Regions from separate parts of the Brevibacillus sp. SKDU10 genome, predicted to be linked through region 1. Evidence: predicted binding sites of a transcription regulator. Region 1 holds the regulator's gene; the other holds the start of a gene.
The links. Region 1 encodes LexA, which represses DNA repair genes until DNA is damaged. Its sites were predicted from a motif close to CGAACATATGTTCG; they were not measured.
Positions count from the first base shown of each region.

Region 2: a site for LexA is predicted at 1,810-1,823, ahead of ruvC (crossover junction endodeoxyribonuclease RuvC). Genes of this name have one in related genera too.

Region 1 covers NZ_LSSO01000090.1:67,486-71,664, reverse strand. Annotated here, with positions in the region: gene AYJ08_RS05705 (HelD family protein) at 1-83, opposite strand, end outside; gene AYJ08_RS05700 (fluoride efflux transporter FluC) at 161-523, opposite strand; gene crcB (fluoride efflux transporter CrcB) at 510-914, opposite strand; fluoride riboswitch at 975-1,034, opposite strand; gene AYJ08_RS05690 (DUF896 domain-containing protein) at 1,093-1,287, opposite strand; gene yneA (cell division suppressor protein YneA) at 1,366-1,743, opposite strand; gene lexA (transcriptional repressor LexA) at 1,904-2,524, shown strand; gene AYJ08_RS05675 (DUF456 domain-containing protein) at 2,911-3,399, opposite strand; gene AYJ08_RS05670 (hypothetical protein) at 3,751-4,164, shown strand.
Region 2 covers NZ_LSSO01000022.1:5,522-9,700, forward strand. Annotated here, with positions in the region: gene AYJ08_RS02870 (hypothetical protein) at 86-1,249, opposite strand; gene AYJ08_RS02875 (hypothetical protein) at 1,436-1,627, shown strand; gene ruvC (crossover junction endodeoxyribonuclease RuvC) at 1,882-2,382, shown strand; gene ruvA (Holliday junction branch migration protein RuvA) at 2,379-2,999, shown strand; gene ruvB (Holliday junction branch migration DNA helicase RuvB) at 3,006-4,013, shown strand; gene queA (tRNA preQ1(34) S-adenosylmethionine ribosyltransferase-isomerase QueA) at 4,063-4,179, shown strand, end outside.

The sequences.
Region 1 (4,179 bases):
TGTCCAATCTCCTTTTCAATCGTATGTACTGTTTTATCCAGCCGATCTTGTTCTTCCTTATATGCAGGATGATGAATGGTCACATGACTAACCTCCTTTTCATCAAACGAATATTTATCTTATCAAAATGAAAAAGCAATTCCAAGGATAATCTTAAAAATCACAAATGTACCCCGAGCAGCATCCCTAGTGCTGCAGATAAAATCCCCACAGAATAACTAATAAGCAAGTATATGAATCCTATCTGGTAACGTTTTGTTGTAACTAATGAATAGCTCTCCCACTTACATGTAGAAAAGGTCGTAAAAGCCCCCATAAAACCTGTGCCTGCCGTTACGATAAAAAATGGAGCTAAGGAAGAGCTTGTTAGTACCCCTAATAAAAAACAACCCAAAATATTAATACAGCAGGTCGCTAAAGGGAACATTCCTTTATAACGCTGATTGATCAGAGAACTGATTCCGTAACGAGCCATGGCCCCAAGACAGCCGCCCAATGCTGCTCCTATACTATTCAACAGCATCAGTATCGCTCCCTCTCTGTGCTAATTGGGTACCTATCCAAGAACCCAGCCATACCATCAATAAACCACCCCATAGACTGGCCAGCACATAGCAAATGGCAAGTCCATATTGATGCTGATGCCAAAGGGTAAGTGTCTCTACACTAAAAGTCGAAAAGGTCGTGAAAGAACCAATAAACCCTGTTCCTACTCCTAAGGTAAACCAAGCAGGCAGTTGATTTCGGGTTAAGAGATATTGATTGAGAACTCCCAATCCGATACAGCCTATCAAGTTAATTACTAGCGTACCTAAAGGAAATGACAGCTCCCACCAGCCCGATGTCCATGCTCCTACTAAATATCGAGATACAGCCCCCATCATTCCTGATAGTCCAACAATTAAAAAAGACATGCATTCTCTCCTTTATCCATTATTTTTCACATATATACAAATAAACTCCTACCAGCAATATTACTGGTAGGAGTCATTAGCCTATTGGCGCTTAGGGCGAACTCCATCGCCTCTTATTTACTTGTAAAAACCTGTTTCACAGCACTATTACTACGGATCATTGGAAAAATCACATAGACTAGTGCTTATGCTTAGGTTCCTCATCCTCTACATAACGGATCGAATCTAAACTAGATTTCAAGGAAGCCTTCATAGCATCAATGTATTTTTGACGAAGAGCTTGTTGCTCCGCTTTTTCTTCTGGAGTTAAGCCAACACCCTTCGATTTCTTGGCTAATTCATTAATACGTTTTATTTCTGCATCAGTAACCAATGGTGATACCTCCTCAACTAACTTCTCTTTATTATAACACAAGACCAAAGGAGAGGAGATATAAATTATGGCTTTCGCTTATCGGTATACTGGAATAGCTAGATTATTTCCTGCATAAATCATGGGGCTATCTAACTGATTTTGTTTCATGATCTCATCCATTAGTTCTCTGGCTGATAGCCCAGATTCCTGTTGATAAGCTTGTGCAATACTCCACAGCGTATCACCTGGCTGAATTGTAATGACTAAAGCTGCCTGCTGTGTATGAGGAGCCGCAATAGCCACTTTCTCTTTTCCAAAAATCATGCTGCCTGCTGCAAAAGATACTATGATCAGCAATAACGTTACGATTGCTTGCCCTCGCGTTATCCCTTTTCTATGATGTACCAATGTGTTCTTACTCGTCATTGTTTTATCTTTATATAGATTCTGACAATTGCTAGATTGTACCATCATTATCATCACCCTCGCAAACGTTTGTTCTCATTTCGATAACATCATCATAATGCGAACAAACATTCCTGTCAAGCGAAAGAATCGAACTAATGTTTGTCGAACGCAAATTCTCATGGTATAATGTAGAAAATATCTGGATCGAGAGAATGAGGTGTTCGAAATGTCCAAACTCTCCAATCGCCAACAAGCGATCATTGATTTTATTCGTAAGGAAGTAAAAGATAAAGGTTATCCCCCGTCTGTTCGAGAAATCGGTGAAGCCGTAGGACTAGCTTCCAGTTCCACTGTTCACGGTCATCTCGCAAGACTTGAAAAGAAAGGCTTAATCCGCCGTGATCCTACTAAGCCACGTGCTATTGAATTATTGGACGAGACTCGTCTACAGGACGATTATGAAAGCTCCATCGTTCGAGTACCAGTGGTTGGTAAGGTAACGGCAGGTCAACCTATTACAGCTATTGAACAGGTGGAAGAATATTTCCCATTGCCAGAAAACATCGTTACGTCTGACAATGTGTTCATGTTGCGCGTTATGGGAGAGAGCATGATCGAAGCAGGCATTTTAGATGGCGATTATGTAATTGTCCGCCAACAAAATGTAGCGAATAACGGAGATATCGTGGTAGCCATGACCGAAGAGGATGAAGCAACTGTAAAACGTTTCTTTAAAGAGAAAACTCACTTCCGTCTACAACCGGAAAACTCACAGCTAGAACCAATCATTTTAGATAATGTGACGATTTTAGGTAAAGTAATTGGCGTTTACCGCCTTTTCCACTAGTGCATTGGATTTTTAACTTCTCACGTGCTTACACGTACAAACTCTTGGTGAAGATCATACTCGCCAAGAGTTTTTTACTACTCAAATTTATTGTTCGTAACGGTTTATTTTATGCTCCACTCTGCCTAGCTCCTTGATACCTTTCGTGTTTCTCCTATTATTGGCTTATATTTAGGTGTAAATTAGCTACATAGCCACTTAAAACAGGTTTCTTTTTTAGCAAGTCTTCAAGCAAGTCTTCAAACAAGCCTTCTCTAATCCTGATGTGTAAACACAAATAAACCGAGATTGCCGTTTTCCCTACAGTAAATGATAGAGAATTTGACAATCTCGGTTTTATGGAATGGATCACACTCAAAATCCAATGTAACGATCCACAATAAGTTTTACCAAGCAACAATAAAGAACCAGATAATCATGATGAGTTGGATAGAGATTTTCATGATGACACTGCTAAAGAAACCTATAAGACTTCCTATCGCTATCTTAAAAGCTCGTTCTGCCGGTTGTTTTTGCATCAGCATTTCAATTAATAATACAAATATAAATGGGAGAATAATCATACCAAATGGCGGAAACGTAAGTACACCAATAATAACACCTAATATTGACCCGATTGCTGATGCTTTTGAGCCACCATATTTTTTAACAAAGTACATATTAGTCAATAGGTCAGCACCAAATAACACCACACTCAAAATTCCCATTCCCCACCAGAAGGAAACCGGCAATCCTGCTCCAGGCTCTGCAATCGCGAATTGATATAGTAAAAAACCGCCCCATAACATGATCGTATCAGGTAACACTGGGAAGAAAATACCAGCAATACTTAGACCAAATAGAAGTATAACGATCAACCATAATAAAACATCCATGTTTAAACCCCCTCTTTGTTGCATCTGACCCGTTTTCTATATGTACGTTTCAGTGCTCTCCTACGTTTCATTTTTACTAGGAGTTTCCTTTTTCTTGTTCGCTAAACGTGTCTTTTCCTACATATACATGGTCCTGCTCTTTTTTATGATCTCGTTTTTAGCAAAGCTTGACCTATTTACCTGTAGCGCTCTTTACCGGCTCCCTTTTTCCACTTCATACAGGCAAAAGGACAGCAAGAAAAAGGTATAAGGACAACAGGTGAAATGTTACATTTAGAGAAATTAATACTATACACTAAATTGTCCCCGCTCCAAGCCTGTATATCCTATTTCGGAAAGGAAGGTTGCAAGATGCACAAAATCGTTTGTTCTTTATTGGCAGTACCAATTGTTTTCTTACTGTCCTCGACTAGCTATGCGGCTTTAGATAAGCATAGCACAACAAAAGTAACTAGTAGTAGTAATGCTTACAGCCAATATTCTATTCCATTTGCACTAACGGTAAAGGAATGGGATAGAGGTTATGGAGAAGCTGGTGTCACAGGCCCTTTTTTCCTCGCGAAAGGTGGCAGCGTAACGGTTACGTTTGATAAGAAAGTAGACTCATTGGGCTGGTATCTACTGAATGCAAATACCTACGGAGCTGAAAAAATCTATCCAAAAGGCTCTACTGTAACCGTCCCACGACATTCACATTGGATTGTTATTCTGCAAAACGCTAGTATAAAACCTGTTACTATTACAGGAAACGTGACGATTCACTAGTCTTTTTATCACGTT
Region 2 (4,179 bases), on a different contig from region 1:
GGACAATTCAGGTTAAAAGGTAAGAAAGGATGTTCCGAACAGCAAGATTGCTTAGGGAACATCCTTTTTACATAACCGTTTTTTGTTATTCACCAACAAGCTCCATTTCGGCGATTCGCCAACGATCCCATTGTGATCCCCTAACTAAGGTAAAATAACAGACTCTTTGATAGTTTTCCCCTTTCTTGGCATAGGAGAGTTTAACAGGGATGGTGACTGAAAACATATCGCTAGTTTGCTCTTCCTCTGTCATCTTATCTAAAAGCGGGTGCAACCGTTCACGAACATACACTGGATCATTCATGGATGCCAGAGAGCTTGGTGATCCCGCAACCAAAAAGGAAGCAAGAGGCTCTTCTTCCCGCAGACAGGTGAGATAATAATCAATAATTTGAAGGGGGCTAGCCTCCCGCAGAGCTGAATAGAGTGTTCCAGCCGCTTTTTGAATCATAAATTGGTGGCCAGCATCCGGCTCGTGACGCTTGTGAGTCGAGCTTCCTAAGAAGTGAATACAAAAATGCCCATTAAATTGATTTCCAGGAATTCCATCACCACCGTGAGGCATACCGTGCATGGAAGCCGCATAATGTTTTCCGTTTATGGTCAGTAATATGGCACGCCTTTTCCAGCTCCATTTTCCCTGATATATCCTTTTCATAATGAGAGTATCCTGCTTGGTTAAAGGTTGTACGTCAGCATGATCACTACCGGCTCGACGCTGTACACGGAATTGTTCACCTGATTCAATATCTGTGACAGTTCCGCAAGCCATACGTTTAAAGTTTTGTCGTACCTCGCTCCACGGCGATAATAAACCGTAATGCTTTTGTTCTGTTAAAGAAACCCATTTTTCAAGATGTGTACGCAATGAATTTGTTACTAGTACTTCCCGATAGGAGTCTTGTTCAAATAACCGCTGCTCATCACTATATAGATAACGATTTTTTCCCGTATAGATTATAGCCCGAATAAATTCTGGTTCAGAGCTTGAAATGCGTGGGCCAGCTTCAATTAGCTGTCCCCATTTTTCCTGACCTGATATTGTCAGCTTCGATTGAAAAGCAGCATGAACAGAGGTTTTTACAATGATGGTAATTCCCCCTTGAGGCAGGGAACCCGGGGAAAATGGCACGAGCTTATCTGTTTCGCTTACGTACACATGATGTTTTCCAAAAACAGTGGAGGGGGAAAATAGTAAACAAAAGCAGACTAGCAGAAAATAGAGACTAGAAAAAGATTTCTTCTTCATAACATACCCCTCTTTAAAATGACAAATGAAATCGACTTTCAATTATAGGATGCTTCGAGAAATCCATTTCATTCTAAGCTTGTTATCCTTTAGTGATCGAACGCCAATAGGTAAAATCGGGATACATACCACAATCATCAACATCGCATACTGTAGGGGACGGCCATGTGAAGGAGGAGTTCTTGTATGTCTTCAATGCCTAGAGGAAGCTACAAAGACCAGTTCCATCAACGCTTGTATGTTCAGCTCAACCAAGGTCATAACAAATTGAACTATCGAAAGATAAATAGTATCGAAAATCAGATGCAGCACGAAGTGGACAATTACGCCCATATGCAGCATGACTTAGCTGATGAGCTTGGTATGAACAAACACTAAATGGCCGTCCAAACGTTATGAAACGAGGCAGGAGGAGTCTGTTGAGAACATCTCAGCAGGCTTTTTCTGTGTGCTCTGTAATGAATCAATGAAATGGGCTTAATCAATGATAAAAGGTGTGGAAACGGTAGAAAAAAGCTAGGGTTCGATTGCTTATAGATGGGGTTATCAAACTTTCAACGGAAATGCATGTTCGCAATCTGTCTGGTTTGTGTTACAGTTAAAGGAAGACAGGAAGAAGCGGAGAGAATGGAATGCGGATAGTCGGAATTGACCCGGGGATTGCAATTGTCGGGTTTGGTTTTATAGATAAAGAAGGAAGTTCCTTAAAGCCTGTACAGTATGGTAGCATACAGACAGAAGCTCATACTCCTGTGCCGCTGCGATTGCGTCAAGTGTATGATGCTACCATTGAGCTTTTGGAAACGTATAAGCCTGATGAAATGGGCATAGAAAAATTGTTTTTTAACCGAAATGTGACCACGGCTTTTACTGTAGGACAGGCTCGGGGTGTTATTATTTTGGCTGCGGAGCAAAAAGGTATCCCGGTTTTTGAATACACACCGATGCAAATCAAGCAAGCAGTGACTGGCTACGGTGGAGCTGAGAAAAAGCAAATTCAAGAAATGGTGCGGATGTTATTGAGGTTAAAGGAAGTACCAAAACCAGACGACGTAGCAGACGCATTAGGTGTAGCGATTACACATGCTCAAAGCCGCACGTATTATGATATATCGGAAGGTGCAAAGAAATGATTGATTTTGTAGAAGGAACTGTCTCTTATATAGATACGGAATACGTTGTGGTGCAAGCAGGTGGGCTTGGCTACCGCATTTTTTGTCCTAATCCTTATTATTTTGTGAAAGATGAAGGGAAGTCTTGCCGTTTATTTACGCATCACCATGTACGTGAAGATGCGATTCATTTGTACGGATTTGCAACCAGAGATGAACGTGATTTATATCGCCGACTGCTTGATGTGAATGGCATCGGGCCAAAAGGCGCATTAGCTATCTTGGCTGGGGCTACACCTGACCAAATTGTTTCTGCTGTTCAACAAGAGAATGTGACTTATTTAACAAAGTTTCCTGGGATTGGGAAGAAGACGGCCCAGCGCATGATCTTAGACTTGAAAGATAAGTTGAAGGGCTTTACACCGTCTATGCTGGTTACATCTGCACCAGAATCTTTATTGGTGAAGGGAAATTCCGACATGGCTGCTTTAGAAGAAGCAATGCAGGCGTTAATGGCTTTAGGCTATTCAGACAACGAAACACAAGGGATTCGTCCTAAATTGCTGGAATCAGCTAAATCGGGGGCTAGTGTAGAACAATTGATTAAACAGGGGCTTGCGCTCTTTATGAGGGGATAAAAGAAGATGGACGATAATCGGATTATTACGACCCATATGCAGTGGGAAGAAGATGCAAATGAATTTAGTTTGCGTCCTCGCTTCTTATCCGAATACATCGGGCAAAAGCAGGTAAAAGAGAATTTAAAGGTCTTTATCGAAGCTGCTAAAATGCGAAAAGAGGCGTTGGACCATGTATTATTATATGGACCTCCAGGTTTAGGAAAGACAACTTTATCCCAGATTATAGCTAATGAACTAGGTGTGAACCTAAAAACAACCTCTGGACCCGCGATTGAACGACCAGGTGATTTAGCTGCCATCCTTACGAATCTCCAGGAGGGGGATGTGCTGTTTATTGACGAGATACATAGACTTAATCGCAGTGTAGAAGAAGTCCTGTATCCAGCAATGGAGGATTTTGCTTTAGATATCATCATCGGAAAAGGGCCGAGTGCTCGCAATGTCCGACTGGACCTGCCGCCCTTTACCTTAATAGGGGCTACGACGCGTGCGGGCTTACTTTCGTCTCCGTTGCGTGATCGATTTGGGGTCGTTAATCGTTTGGAGTTTTATACAATTGAAGAATTAGCTTTCATTGTTTCGCGTGCAGCAGACATCCTGCAAATCGGGATGCAAGAAGGTGGGGCTCTAGAAATTGCCAAGCGCTCCCGAGGGACACCGCGTATTGCCAATCGCTTATTAAAACGTGTCCGGGATTTCGCTCAGGTTCAGGGCGAAGGAATTATTACCCAAGAAATTGCCCATGAAGCTTTAGTCAGACTTCAGGTGGATGCTTGCGGACTCGATCATATTGATCATAAATTACTTCTTGCCATCATTGAAAAATTTGCAGGCGGACCAGTAGGGCTAGATACGATTGCAGCTACCATTGGGGAAGAATCACAAACGATTGAAGATGTTTGTGAGCCTTATTTGCTACAAATTGGGTTCATTCAGCGAACACCGCGTGGACGTATTGCGACACCAGCATGCTACACTCATTTTCAACTCCCAATGCCTTCTGAGTCTTAGAAGGATTTGTCCAACAGCAATGAATTGCAAAAAAGGAGATTAGAGAGACGTGGATGTAACTTTATTTGATTTTGACCTGCCTGAAGAGTTGATTGCCCAGCATCCACTTGAGGATCGCACAGGGTCTCGCTTGCTTGTTCTTGATAAACAAACAGGTGAAGTAACT